DNA from 3 places in the Pantoea sp. SGAir0180 genome. Region 1 is predicted to be linked to each of the others. Evidence: predicted binding sites of a transcription regulator. Region 1 holds the regulator's gene; each other region holds the start of a gene.

Region 1 (4,939 bases):
GCGAACCTTTCATGTACAGCAGGATCGGGTTTTCTGCGATCTGGCGCTGAATTTTTTCTACAGTACTCATTATTGCCTTCCTTAATTCGTCACTTCGTGTTTCTTTATTGTAGCGACTTCACGCCAGGACTGAAAACGAGATTTTGGCTCGTCTGACGTTAAATCGCCATGTTTGCTAAGTAAGCTGGTCAGGCATCCGCAGGAAACTGTGACAAAGACTATGAATGTATTCATAATTTGCAATGAATTTGCTGTTATAAGAGACTGAAATTCCTGATTTATGCCTGATTTTTATCCAGGCCAGCAATTAATAAAAAAGGACTTACTCTTTTAAAAAAAACTGGACTAGAATGACTTCGGCGCTGATCGGTGATCAGATTTTTCTTAACTTTGTCAGAGACCTGTTTGATCTGACAGCTTAACCAGTAAACGGACTATGCGTTCAATCATTACGCTTCTTATTCTGGCTTTTGCGCAACTCTTCTTTAACATCGCTGCTGCCTCCCCGCATGCGACGGTTAAGGCCAGCTTGCATAAGGTAGAGAAAAAAAGTGCGCGCGACGATGATCGGCGCAAACGACGCGCGGTTAAAGCCTCATCTAAAAAAAGTCGCGCCTCCGCTGTTCAGAAAGTCAGTAAGACCACGAAAACCAGCAAAACGACCTCTCACACCATCACGCACAAAACACTCGCTAAAACGACTGCCTCGCACAAGACGCTGAGCAAAAAAGTCGCCGCCAATGCCGCCAGCAAAAAACGGTATGGTCATCAACGTGCTGCGAAGGCGTTAACGGCAGACAATACCGAAACCGGCACCATTAAAATGAGTAAAGCGCATCGCCAGCGTTACCAGAAAGCGCGTGAAACGGCGATGGCAAAACTGATGGGGCAACTTGGCAAGCGTTATCAGTGGGGAGGCAAATCGCCCCATACGGGTTTTGATTGCAGTGGCCTCGTATGGTACGCCTACAAAGACGTCGTGAAGTTTAAGATCCCCCGTACCGCTAACGAAATGTACCATCTGCGGGATGCAGCACCGGTCAACCGCGAATCCCTTGAAAAAGGCGATCTGGTTTTCTTCCGCATCAACGGGCGTGGAACCGCAGATCATGTCGGGGTTTACCTGGGCAACGGTAAATTCATTCAGTCACCGCGTACCGGTAAAGATATTCAAATCAGTGCGTTGAGCGAAGATTACTGGCAGCGCCATTATATTGGTGCGCGTCGCGTTATGACGCCAAAGACCGTTCGCTAAACGTCCTTCATACAAAAAAGCCGGGAAAGGCAGCTTCCCGGCTTTTTTATTGCCCATATCGCCCCGATTGTGCAGCGGGGTGTTCCGGGCGAAAATGCCGCACTTGCCGGTGATACGGTCTGACAGACAGGACGTATCACCGGCAAGGCTGGACGCGCAGTCAGCCAGTATAGCGTCGCTGCAAACGAATGCGGCTAGTGCAGAATAGCGGTGAAGCTAAACGCGATGATCATTAACAGTGCGGCTGCCGTCGTCATTAATGACAGTTTTAAATCGGTACTCATCCCCTCTCCTTTAACCCTGACGTTTGTAAGGTTATAGCATTTTCACATACGCGTGGGTAAAAATCTCGTTTTATCCGCACAGCCTTGTTAGAATCCCCCCTTTGTTGCGCAACAGCGCGCAATATCGGTTGCGTCCGCGCCCTTTTCAGACGTTATTTCCTGCCCTGATGACTCAATACCGGACAGAAAAGCGATGTTTTTCGCAGAAATAACCGTCCGCTGACGCAAACGTTTAACAATATGCTTATCAATAATTTAGATAGGCCCGGGAGTTCGATTTACATGGCAACAATTAAAGATGTGGCGAAGCGTGCGGGCGTGTCCACCACGACCGTCTCACACGTCATCAATAAAACGCGCTTTGTCGCAGAAAATACCTGCGAAGCGGTGTGGGAAGCGATTCGGGAACTGCATTATTCTCCCAGCGCAGTCGCGCGTAGCCTGAAGGTGAATCACACCAAAACGCTGGGCCTGCTCGCCACGTCCAGTGAAGCGCCCTACTTTGCTGAAATTATCGAAGCCATTGAGAATCACTGCTTCGATAAAGGCTATACCCTGATTCTGGGCAACGCACATAATGACCTGCAAAAACAGCGCGCCTATCTGTCGATGATGGCGCAAAAGCGCGTTGACGGGCTTCTGGTGATGTGTTCAGAGTATCCGGATGATCTGCTGCAAATGCTGGAAGCGAACCGCAATATTCCGATGGTGGTGATGGACTGGGGCGAATCCCGTGCCGACTTTACCGATACCGTACTGGACAATGCTTTTCAGGGCGGTTATCTGGCGGGACGTTATTTGATTGAGCGTGGTCATCGCGATATTGGTGCCATTCCCGGCCAGATGGAGCGTAACACGGGAGGCGGTCGCCATGCCGGTTTCCTTAAGGCGCTGGAAGAAGCGGGTATTCAGCCACGTGCCGAATGGATTGTGCAGGGTGACTTTGAACCCGAATCTGGCTATCAGGCCATGCAGCAGATTCTGTCACAGAAGCAGCGCCCAAGCGCCGTATTCTGTGGGGGCGACATCATGGCGATGGGCGCAATCTGCGCGGCCGACGAAATGGGCCTGCGCGTGCCGCAGGATATCTCCGTCATTGGTTACGACAATGTGCGCAATGCGCGCTATTTCACTCCGGCACTGACCACGGTGCATCAACCTAAAGCCCAGTTGGGTGAGAAAGCGCTGGAGATGTTGTTAGATCGCATTACCAGTAAGCGGGAAGAGTCGCAGACGATTGAAGTCCACCCGACGCTTATTGAGCGACGCTCGGTGGGCTATGGTCCTTATCGCGATTACCGCCGTTAATCCTCGCTCAACCACTCCTGATTTAGCGTTTGCGCATCGCCCAGGTACTGGAGTAACCACCCCAGCGCCGGTGATGCGCGATCTTCCGCCCAGCTGACGCAGCAGGGACTTTCCGGAAACGCCTGTGGTAAGTTCAGCTCTGCCATCTCGCCGCTGTCCAGTAAGGGCCGCGCTAAATGGCCGGGTATCATCGCGACACACAAGCCGGCGCGCACGCAGTCCAGACCGGTTTGCCAGTCCGGGACCACCAGCCGGCGTTGGTTATCCAGCGCCCAGGTCATACGACGCGGTAACGCGCGTGACGTATCTTCCAGCACCAGAGAAGGCCAGTAGCGCAACGCCTCATCATCCAGCGTAGCAACCTGCGTCAGAGGATGCTGATGCGCCACCACGCAACGCCAGTTCAGGGTGCCCATATCGCGAAAGGCGAAACGCCCCCCCACCGGAATCGCCTGTGTCGCACCTATCGCCACATCCACTCGCCCGTCTGCCAGCGCATCCCAGACGCCGTTAAAGACCTCATAGCTGATGTGCAACTCCATGTCGGGAAAATGACGGTAAAAATCCCTGACAAACTGCCGGGTCCGCTGCGGTTTGACGATGCAGTCGACGGCAATACCAATCTGACCGCGCCAGCCGTTGGCGAGCTGTTGACACTGACGTCGTGTGGCATCCATTTTTTTGATAACGCTGCGCCCTTCCCGCACGAAATGCTCGCCCGCCGGCGTGAGAATCACCTCCCGGTGCTGGCGTTCAAACAGCGGCACAGCCAGCCAGGTTTCCAGCTGGCGAACGGTATAGCTGATGGCAGAAGGCACACGGTGCAGTTCCTGGGCGGCCGCGCTAAAGCTGCCACCGCGTGCGACCGCATCCACCACTTCCAGCGCATATTCAGACCACATAATTTGCCTTCAAAATTTTTAACAGCAACAGGCAAATTTTACCGTTTCACAGCGTGAAGTACAGCTTTTACACTGCCCCGCGTTTATTCTGCAACTGATGAGAACCCGATGTCCGCTTCAAAAGGCTTTATTCCCTATCTTGCCGTGCTCAGTATGCTGGGCTTTCTGGCAACCGATATGTACCTGCCCGCCTTCGGCGCTATGCAGCAAAGTTTTAGCACGTCAGCCGGGATGATCAGCGCCAGCATGAGTCTGTTTCTGGCCGGTTTTGCCTGTGGTCAACTGGTCTGGGGCCCCTTATCTGATCGGTTGGGGCGTAAGCCGGTGCTGCTGGCAGGCCTCGCCCTGTTTGCTCTGGGCTGTGCGGGTATGTTGTGGGTAGATAATGTGATCCTGATGCTGGTACTGCGTTTTGTGCAGGCTATCGGCGTGTGCGCGGCGGCCGTCAGCTGGCAGGCGCTGGTCGTCGATCGCTATCCTCAGTCACAGGCTAATAAAGTCTTTGCTACCATTATGCCGCTCGTCGCGCTGTCTCCCGCCCTGGCGCCGTTACTGGGCGCCTGGCTGATCGGCCATTTTCACTGGCGCGCCATTTTTGCGGTGCTGACGGGAATTGCTGTGGCGCTCATCCTGGTCACGCTGCGCCTGCCTTCGCCGCAAAAAAAGCAACGTTCCCCTGCTCCGCAGCCTGGGTTTCTGACGCTGCTGCGCGCACGTGCCTACAGCGGTAACGTACTGATGTATTCCGCCTGCTCAGCCAGTTTTTTTGCATGGCTGACGGGTTCGCCGTTTATCCTGGCTGATATTGGTCTGTCTCCTGCGGATATCGGGCTCAGTTATATTCCCCAAACCATCGCCTTTTTAATCGGCGGGTTTGGCTGCCGTGCGCTGCTCAACCGGTTTTCTGGCGCAACGCTGCTGCCGTGGCTGCTCGGCGTCTATAGCCTGAGTGTCGGGGCGCTGTTTGCCGTCGCGCTTTCGGGAAGCCCGTCACTCACGGCGTTACTGGTGCCGTTCTGCGGCATGGCGCTGGCAAATGGCGCGATTTATCCGATTGTGGTGTCCAGTGCGCTGCTGCCCTTCCCAAATGCCACCGGGAAAGCGGCGGCATTCCAGAACACGCTTCAGCTCGGACTCTGTTTTGCCGCCAGCCTTGCGGTGTCCGCAGGCTTGATCCAGGCTCTGTTTAC
Region 2 (4,939 bases), 530 kb from region 1:
GTGGCGTGGGGTTGTAAGCCAGCCAGGTTACGTACGTAGGATCGTCAAATGCGATACCGCTGGTTTCGCCCGTGTGCCAGTTCATTTGCCGCAGGCTGGTAAGGCCGCGCTGGCGTTCCTCGACAACCAGCCAGTCACGGAAGAGCTGAAAGTCTTCCATCACCACATGGTCACGCGCGGGGATCACGGTTTCCCAACGCGATTCGTCGAGGTAACGCGTGCGGTACAGGCCAAAGTTTTTGCCTTCACGGTTTGAGCGTATAAAAAACGTAAAGTCATAGTGGTCGAGGCTGTAGTCGTGATCGCGTCGCCGTGGCAGAAAGACCTGTGGGAGGGCGTCCGGCAAATCGGCGTCCAGCAGCTGAATTTCACTGGTATTGGTACTGTCCAGTACGATCAGGATGAACTGTTTTGAGGTGGTTTTATGAATGCTGAGGTGAAAGGTATCATCCTTTTCTTCATAAACCAGCTGGTCATCGCTTTGTGGCGTGCCCAGTTCATGCCGCCAGAGCTGGTAAGACAGCAACGTTTGCGGATGCTTGCGCACATAGTAGAGCGTGCGTGAATCATTCGCCCAGGCAAAGCTGGAAGAGGCATCATTCAGCACCTCAGGATACCAGCTCCCGTTTTCCAGATTGCGAAAGCGAATGCCGTACTGGCGGCGGGAAAGGAAATCTTCTGCCAGGGCCATGACCTGATTGTCCGGGCTGATATGCAGCGCGCCCATGGTATAAAAATCACTGTGTGAAGCCCGCTGATTGGCATCCAGCAGCAACGTCCATTCATCAGTTTCCTGATAACTGGCAGGCTGCCGGTAATAGGCGGCATATTCATTACCACTTTCATAACGGCTTTGGTAGCGGTAGCCATTTTTTACGTAGGGAACGGAATGGTCCTGAGGCGGCAGTCGGTCAATGATCTCGTGGAGAATACGGTTTTGTAATGGCTCCTGTGACGCCATGATTTTCTGACCATAGTTGTTCTCAGCACGCAGGTAGTCCAGCACATCGCTGTTTTCGCGTTTGTCATCGCGCAACCAGTAGTAGTTATCGACCCGCGTCTCGCCATGCAGCGACATCTCGTAAGGTATTTTTTTCGCGTCAGGTGCTTTCATATCATCCATCCTGCTGAACATCATCAACATTAAGGGTGGCACTAATGTCTTCAGATGCCAAGTCAGGGATAGTGAGTATGAGCGTGTTCAGGGCCCTGTTACGGGCCCGGACATGAGTTAACTGGCCTTCTGCTGATCAATATCCTGCTGGATACCTTTTCGGACATCCTGCGGAATTTTTAGCGCGTCGCCCAGTGCCGACAGGTAGCTGCGCTCCATAAAATGATCAACATCAATGGCGGCACAGCTGAGAAAATAGAGTTCCAGTGCTTCTTCTTCATTTTTAACATCCGCCGCCAGCCATTCGGGGTCCAGCGGCCGCTGCATGGCCTGCTGGATCAGTTTCTCCGCATCCTGACCATAGCCTGCCTGATGAATGTTCTGCTCAATCGCCGCACGTTCACGGTCATCAATATGCCCGTCGCTTTTGGCGGCAAACACTAAGGCCGTGACCAGTCGTTCTGCGCGCTGATCAACCGGCGTCTGTAACTCACCAAAACCCGGTTCGTCCTGATGGGTTTCACGCACCCGCTGTTTGTATTTGTTCCACAACACCGCGCCCGCTGCTGCCCCGCCGCCGATGATTAAGGCTTTGCCGCCATATTTAGTTAACAGCTTGCGTGATGATTTACTGGCCACCAGCAATCCCGCCAGGCCACCCAGCGCACCGGGGGCCAGCATCTCACTCAGCCCGCCGCCGGATTTGCCGTCACCGCTCTTTTTTGCCAGTACTGATTGAATCTGTTGCAGCCAGTTATTCATTATTTACTCCCCTTACCATCCAGAAACATCATCATTACCAAAAAGATGTCAGGAAACGTCAGAGCAGGAAAAGTAGCGCAAACGAGATGAAATGTGCGCAAGAGGTGAGAAAGCAAACGTTTTCGTTTATACTGCGCGCGAATTTTGACTGGTTGACTGCTTAGGTGAAATGATGACGACTCTCGGAACTGCGCTACGCCCTGCTGCCACGCGCGTCATGCTGTTAGGCTCAGGAGAACTGGGCAAAGAAGTCGCGCTGGAATGTCAGCGTCTGGGTGTGGAAGTGATTGCGGTTGACCGCTACGCCAATGCGCCTGCGATGCATGTAGCGCACCGTATCCATGTGATAAATATGCTGGACGGCGACGCACTGGCCGCCGTTATTGCCCAGGAGAAACCAGACTTCGTGGTGCCTGAGATTGAAGCCATCGCAACAGAGAAACTGCTGGAGCTGGAGCAGCAAGGTCAGCGCGTCGTGCCCACTGCCCGCGCTGCCCGCCTCACCATGAACCGCGAAGGCATTCGTCGTCTGGCCGCAGAGGAGCTGGCACTGCCCACTTCAACCTACCGCTTTGCCGACAGCAAAGAAAATTTTGTCGCTGCCGCCGCCGGGATTGGTTTTCCCTGCATCGTCAAACCCGTTATGAGTTCATCCGGCAAAGGCCAGAGTTTTATTCGCGATGCCAGCCAGCTGGATAAGGCCTGGGATTATGCGCAACAAGGCGGTCGCGCCGGGGCGGGACGCGTTATCGTTGAAGGCGTGGTGAAGTTTGATTTTGAAATCACCCTGCTGACCATCAGGGCCGTTGACGGCATTCATTTCTGCGCCCCTATCGGTCATCGCCAGGAAGACGGCGATTACCGTGAGTCATGGCAGCCGCAGCAGATGAGCGACCTGGCGCTACAGCGTGCCCAGCATATCGCGGAAACCGTGGTCAACGCACTGGGTGGCTATGGATTATTTGGTGTGGAGCTGTTTGTATGCGGCGACGAAGTGGTATTCAGTGAAGTCTCTCCGCGTCCGCACGACACCGGCATGGTGACGCTGATCTCGCAGGATCTGTCAGAATTCGCCCTGCATGTCCGCGCGTTCCTGGGGCTGCCTGTAGGGGCCATTCGCCAGTACGGCCCTTCTGCTTCAGCCGTTATTCTGCCACAGTTAACCAGCCAGAATGTCCGCTTTGCGAATGTAGAAGCAGCACTGGGGGCGGGTTTGCAGTTGCGCCTGTTTGGCAAGCCCGAAATTGAAGGTCATCGTCGTTTAGGTGTTGCTCTGGCCTGCGCCGAGACAACGGAAGAGGCTGTTGCGCGCGCGGTAGCCAGTGCGGCTGCCGTCAGCGTTCAGGGTTAAGTGAGTGCGGTGAGCCTGCGGGCTCACCGTCTGCCCGTTAGCGGGCCCCCGCGACGGCCTCGCTGGCCAGCTGCGTAATACGCTGCCAGTCCCCTGCTTCCAGCGCCTCGTTCGGCACCAGCCAGGAGCCGCCGATACAAAGTACGCTTTTCAGCGCCAGATAATCACGGTAATTCGCTGGTGAGATACCGCCCGTCGGACAGAAACGCACCTGAGGGAAAGGCCCACCGATGGCCTGTAGCGCTTTTACCCCGCCGTTGGCTTCGGCCGGGAAAAATTTAAACTCTCGCAGACCGTAATCCATGCCGGTCATTAATTCTGACACCGTGCTGATGCCGGGAATAAGCGGAACTGGCCCTTCAACGGCGGCCTTGAGTAAGGACTCGGTGATACCGGGACTGATTACAAACTGTGCGCCCGCTTCCGTCACTTCCTGGAGCTGCTGTGTGTTCAGCACCGTTCCCGCACCGACAATAGCCTCTGGCACCTGTTTGATAATGGCGCGTAAGGCATCCATCGCCACGGGCGTGCGTAAGGTCACTTCCAGCACCCTGACGCCGCCGGCGACCAGCGCCTGAGCCATGGGAACCGCATGTTCCAGCTTGTTAACCACGATTACCGGCACGACCGGTCCGGTTTTCAGAATCTGTTCTGCACTCGTTTTCCAGTTTTTCATCACTTCCCCTGGTAAATAACATTGTGATCACTGCGCCGAAGCCTTTACAGCGCCAGTCCGGTTAACAGCACGACTACCATACAGGATTCTCCGTTTCACCGTCCATCAACGAATAAAATTTTTAAAACAGTAGTTCATTTTTGAGAGGTGGTGCAAAAAAAAGCCCGCATTATGCGGGCTGGGAAGGGATTATTCGAATTCATTCCAGGAACGACCGTCTCGCGTGATCATCGCGACGGACGCCACCGGTCCCCAGGTGCCGGCCTGATAAGGTTTGGAGGAATCACCATCTGCGGCCCAGGCGTTGATGATGGAGTCAACGTAAGTCCAGGCGGCTTCCACCTCGTCACGGCGCACGAACAGTGCCTGAATGCCGCGCATCGATTCCAGCAGTAAACGCTCGTACGCATCCGCCAGATGAGACTGGTTAAAGGTTTCTGAGTAGCTCAGATCCAGCTTGGTCGTCTGCAGTTTGTGTTTGTGATCCAGACCCGGCACCTTGTTCAGGATCTCAATGTCCACCCCTTCATCCGGCTGCAGACGGATGGTCAGTTTGTTCTGCGGTAACTCGGAGTAAGAGTCTTTAAACAGGTTCATCTCCGGGTTTTTGAAGTACACCACGACTTCAGAACACTTGGTCGGCAAACGCTTACCGGTGCGCAGATAGAAGGGCACGCCCGCCCAGCGCCAGTTGTCGATATCGACGCGAATGGCCACAAAGGTTTCCGTAGAGCTGGTTTTGTTGGCACCCTCTTCTTCCAGGTAGCCGGGGACTTTTTTGCCCTGCACAAAGCCGGCGGTGTACTGACCCCGCACCGTTTTCTCACGGACGTTCGTCTGATCGATAGGACGCAGCGAACGCAGCACTTTCACTTTCTCATCGCGAATGCTGTCGGCACTGAGATCGGAAGGCGGAGACATTGCAATCATGGTCAGCACCTGTAACAGGTGGTTCTGGATCATATCGCGCATCTGTCCGGCTTTATCGAAGTAACCCCAACGGCCTTCAATGCCCACCTCTTCAGCCACGGTAATC
Region 3 (4,939 bases), 2.1 Mb from region 1:
CTTCGATACCGCGCGTCAGCTCACCCAGCGCATCTGACCAGACTTTGCCATGCTCAGACACAATCAGCGCCGCCAGTTCATCGCGGTGCTGCTCCATCAGAGCTTTAAAATTGAACATGATGCGTGCGCGGCGCAGCGGGGAGGTTTTTGACCAGGCAGGAAAGGCCGCATGTGCCACATCAATCGCCTGAGCCACTTCATCTGCGCTGCTTTGCGTGAGCTCACGGATAACCTTGCCGGTTGCCGGATCGAACACAGGAATGGTTTCGTTGCTGGCGCTGAATGTGGTTTGACCGCCAATAAAGTTTCCTACGATAGTCATGATGTTGCCTCTTTGGTATGTACGGTTCCAGCGGGCAGAGCACAGAAGTGGCATGCTGGCTGGGCAGGAAAAGCCAAAAGCATGCTGGAAAACTATTACAATGGAATAAATTTTTCAAATAGATATTTTTGGAAAATTACTTTTTAGCGGCACAGATCGCATTTCTCTTTTCATAAAGGATTGACGTCTTCGCGGCGGCCATTCTGGCTCGTCATCGCTGACGGTGTAATCGGGGTCCCATGACATTGTCGCTTCAGGGCGGTTTAACGCCTTTGCGGGATGAAAGGTTTTCGGCCTGACGGCATTAAGCAGCCCGGATATGTTTCATCAATTTTAAATATGAAATATACATTTTCTTTTTGCTGAGAGTCGGCCAGAAAAATGGCTGCTGGCCATGAGGACAGTTGTCTGGTGAAAAAACATCACTACGCACTAACGCAGTGCAAAAAAGGGCGTTAATCGTCATTTTATGAACCAATAATTTCTTCACTGCCCCATCAGGAATCATGTGTTTCACTTTTCCCGGGCGAGCGACGCGCTTCATCACAACATTATCGCTATGATTTTAAAGGCATTGATAGCAGTGAAACGTTTATCAGATAAACCTGGCCTGCTTTATGCAACATCCGGTGACTTCCCCGCACTGAGATGAGATAACCGTGTCTGACGAAAAAAACAGTGGCTTACTGTACGGCCTTGATCAGCGAATTCCGCCTGTGCAGGCTTTTTTTAGCGCATCGCAGCATGTACTGGCAGGTCTGGTCGGGATTATCACGCCGCCTTTGCTGATTGGCACCGCGCTTGGTCTGGAAGCCTGGCTTCCGTATTTAATTAGTATGTCGCTCCTTGCTTCGGGCATCGGCACCTTTCTGCAGTCAAATCGCGTGTGGGGCGTGGGCGCGGGCATGATATGCATGCAGGGCACCAGCTTTGCTTTTCTCGGCGTCGCCATTTCAGGTGGCCTGTGGGTCAAAGCCCAGGGCGGCAGCCCTGAGGACATTATGGCGATGCTGTTTGGCGTCAACGCCGTGGCCGCGCTGGTTCCGGTTATCGTCAGCCGCTTTATTGATACCTTAAAACGGGTCTTTACGCCGGTCGTGACGGGAAGCGTGATTGCGTTAATCGGTATCAGCCTGATTAAGGTCAGCGTGATTAACTGGTGCGGCGGTCAGAATGCACAGGATTTTGCCAGCCTTAGCAACCTCGCCCTGGGGGCGTTGACGCTTGGCGTGATCGTGCTGCTGAGCTGTTCGGGGAACCGCTGGCTGCGTCTGTCATCCATCGTGGTCGGCATTCTCACCGGCTGCATCGCGGCGGCACTGAGCGGCAAATTTCAGGTGCATGGTTTGGGGGACAGCCTGTTTCGCCTGCCCGCGCTGTTTCCGTTTGGCTTTCACTTCAACAGCAGCCTTTTTGTGCCTGTGGTGCTGGTTTCACTGGTCTGCATCATTGAGGCGGTAGGCGATCTTACCGCAAACCACCTGATCTCCGGTAAGTCGATTACGGATAAAGCGTTCAGTGCGCGCCTGAAAGGCGGCATTCTGGCTGACGGACTGAGTTGTATGATTGCCGCCATGGTGAGTGCCTTTCCAAATACCACCTTTGCGCAAAACAACGGCGTCATACAGATGACCGGTGTGGCAAGCCGTTTTGTTGGCCGCTATATCGGTGTGATGCTGATTTTACTGGCTCTGTTTCCGCCGTTTAGCGAAGCGTTGCGTCAGATTCCCACGCCCGTCCTGGGTGGCGCGACCATGGTGATGTTTGGCTGCGTGGTAACGGCCGGCATTCGTATTCTCAGCCAGACCGCGCTGACGCGCAGAGAGATGCTGATTGTCGGCCTGGCCTTCAGCTTCGGCTTAGGGATTGAGTCCGTGCCTGCTGCCCTTTCCCATCTGCCGCCCCTGTTTGCGAACCTGTTTGGTTCAGCCGCCACCAGCGGCGGGATTGTTGCCATCGTGCTGAATATTCTGATTCCCGGCGGGCAGGAGCCGGTGCCACAGGACGCCACGAAAGAGGAATCTGCGCCCTCAGTGTAAGGCGGCGGCAGGCGGCCGCCTGCGTCGTTTCATTGCGGCGGCATCGCTGTTGACAGCATATCGCCGTGACAGTCGCCATTGTCCGCCGCGCCATCAGGACGCTTAACACCCTTTCGCGTCCTGTTTCCCTCACCGTCTCGCCTCGCTTACCCTTTTCCTCAACGAATCCGCTTCTGATTTTTCCTTCAACTACACTTCAATCAGTTATTTATGCGTAGAGAGAACGAATGAACGGGTTGCAGCAGGAAAGAATTGGACAAAATATCTTAATCAAACTGGCGATGTTAGTGATTATCCTTGCCGGGATAAGAGCCGCTTCCGATATTCTGGTGCCGTTACTCCTGGCGGCGTTTTTTGCCATTGTGTTGAATCCCTTAGTCACGATACTGATGCGGCGCGGACTGCGGCGCGGGATGGCGATTACGCTGGTGATCACGGTCATTTTTGTTGTGATTTTGCTGCTGGGGGCCGTACTGGCCAGCTCCATAAGTGAGTTTTACGATCTCTATCCTCAACTGCGCACCATCATGGAAAAGAAAATGCTGGTCGTTCAGCATCTGGCGGCCAGCATTCATCTGAATGTCTCTACCGATGCGCTGGTTCAGCGCTTCGATCCCAACACATTGATGAATCTGGCCAGCGTGGCGCTGAGTGGTTTTTCCGGCGCAATGACCAATACTGTCCTGTTGATCCTTACCGTCGTCTTTATGCTGTTTGAAGTGCACCACCTGCCTTACAAAATGCGCAACTCGTTTGTGAACCCCAAAATTCGTATTGCGGGTTTACACAAAGCGCTTAAAGGCGTGACGCATTACCTGGCATTAAAAACGCTGATCAGCCTGATTACCGGTATCTCGGTCTGGCTGACGCTGTACCTGCTGGATGTGAAATTTGCATTACTGTGGGGCGTGGTAGCCTTTATCCTGAATTTTATTCCCAATATCGGGCCGATTATCGCCGGTATTCCCCCTTTCCTGCAGGCACTGTTGCTGAACAGTGTGTTTGACGCGGCGATGGTGGCGGCGCTGTTTACCGCCATTCATATGGTGTTTGGCAATATGTTAGAGCCGCGCATCATGGGGCGCGGACTGGGATTGTCGACACTGGTGGTCTTTCTGTCCTTGATCTTCTGGGGCTGGCTGTTGGGTCCGGTCGGTATGCTGCTCTCCGTACCGCTGACCAGCATTACAAAAATTTTGATGGAAACCACGCCAGGCGGAAGCCGGCTGGCAATCATGCTGGGCACCGGACGCCCTAAACCTGCCCGGCTGCTAACCAAGTAAACGCTGCTGCACATGCTGCAGATGCGCTCTCATCGCAGCCTGTGCAGCCTGCTCATCTCCCCCGACAATGGCCTCTGCAATGCACTGATGGTCGGCGTTCATTTCGTCAGCAAAGGTATTGTCGGCATAATGGCGTTCCAGCCGACGAAAATGCGCGCTGTCGCGTTTGTTCCACAGGTTTTCCATCATCTCCCGCAGCAGATCGTTACCGCTCATCTCGCTAATCAAAAGATGAAAGGCTTTATCCTGTTCTATAAACGCCGCATCGTTTTCATTAAATTGCTGGAGACTGATGCTCATCGCCATGAGCCGCTCACGTTGCGCCTCACTGCCGTTACGCGCCGCCATTCCTGCCAGCAGACTTTCATAGGCTTCGCGCGCCTGTAAAAGATCCTGCAGGCTGAAATGTTCGGTGTCTTTGACCGCTGAGGGCTGAGGCAGGGTTTGGGCGACAAATACGCCCGTTCCGGTCTGGATAGTAACGTAGCCCGTCATTTCAAGCGCAATCAGCGCTTCACGCACGGACGAGCGACTGACGCCCAACTGCTTTGCCAGCTCTCGCTCCGGTGGCAACGCACCGCCGGGTACGAAATCCCCACGCTGAATGCCCGCGATAATGGCATTGGCGATCTGTCGATAAAGTCGTTCAGTTTTCAGCACCGGTAGCACCATCACCTTCTCCTGTTATGGCCGTCTTTGCAGAATCCAGCCGGACGTATTTACTATGCTGCGATCCGGATCACGGCCTTAATTTACGCGCTAATTTACTCTTGGTCCAGCGGCCTGACCACTGGGCCACCCGTTCATCAAGGAGTAATAATGGAACATACATGGCGCTGGTACGGCCCCAACGATCCTGTTTCACTGGACGATGCTCGCCAGGCAGGTGCAACCGGTATTGTTACGGCACTTCATCACATCCCAAACGGCGACGTGTGGCCCGTAGCCGAAATCAAAGCGCGTCAGGCGCTACTGGCGGAAAAAGGACTCACCTGGTCTGTTGTTGAAAGCATTCCCGTTCACGAATCCATTAAAACGCAACGGGGCGATTATTCGCGCTATATCGCCAACTATCAGCAGTCGATTCGTAATCTGGCCGCCTGCGGGATCGATACCGTGTGCTACAACTTTATGCCGGTGCTTGACTGGACGCGTACCGATCTGGCCTGGACCTTGCCGGATGGGGCGAAAGCGTTGCGGTTTGACGCCGATGCGTTTGCTGCGTTTGAACTGTACCTGTTAAAACGTCCCGGTGCGGAAAAAGAATACAGCCCCGCCGAGCAGCAGGCCGCTGC

Evidence for each region. Region 1 encodes PurR, which represses purine synthesis genes. Its sites were predicted from a motif close to CANGCAAACGTTTGCNTG; they were not measured.
Region 2: purT (formate-dependent phosphoribosylglycinamide formyltransferase) is a predicted target of PurR. The motif match lies at 1,986-2,003, and genes of this name have one in related genera.
Region 3: C1N58_RS18830 (nucleobase:cation symporter-2 family protein) is a predicted target of PurR. The motif match lies at 904-921, and genes of this name have one in related genera.

What each region holds. Positions count from the first base shown of each region.
Region 1 is NZ_CP028071.1:1,908,096-1,913,034, forward strand. Features, by position in the region: gene C1N58_RS08905 (Grx4 family monothiol glutaredoxin) at 1-73, opposite strand, end outside; gene C1N58_RS08910 (C40 family peptidase) at 437-1,255, shown strand; gene C1N58_RS08915 (cytochrome bd-I oxidase subunit CydH) at 1,450-1,539, opposite strand; gene purR (HTH-type transcriptional repressor PurR) at 1,822-2,847, shown strand; gene punR (DNA-binding transcriptional activator PunR) at 2,844-3,749, opposite strand; gene punC (purine nucleoside transporter PunC) at 3,858-4,939, shown strand, end outside.
Region 2 is NZ_CP028071.1:1,375,823-1,380,761, reverse strand. Features, by position in the region: gene C1N58_RS06445 (prolyl oligopeptidase family serine peptidase) at 1-1,114, opposite strand, end outside; gene C1N58_RS06440 (tellurite resistance TerB family protein) at 1,232-1,876, opposite strand; gene purT (formate-dependent phosphoribosylglycinamide formyltransferase) at 2,049-3,227, shown strand; gene C1N58_RS06430 (bifunctional 4-hydroxy-2-oxoglutarate aldolase/2-dehydro-3-deoxy-phosphogluconate aldolase) at 3,265-3,903, opposite strand; gene zwf (glucose-6-phosphate dehydrogenase) at 4,093-4,939, opposite strand, start outside.
Region 3 is NZ_CP028071.1:4,021,633-4,026,571, reverse strand. Features, by position in the region: gene C1N58_RS18840 (CoA-acylating methylmalonate-semialdehyde dehydrogenase) at 1-322, opposite strand, end outside; gene C1N58_RS18835 (hypothetical protein) at 627-866, opposite strand; gene C1N58_RS18830 (nucleobase:cation symporter-2 family protein) at 982-2,361, shown strand; gene C1N58_RS18825 (AI-2E family transporter) at 2,589-3,644, shown strand; gene C1N58_RS18820 (FadR/GntR family transcriptional regulator) at 3,633-4,316, opposite strand; gene uxuA (mannonate dehydratase) at 4,464-4,939, shown strand, end outside.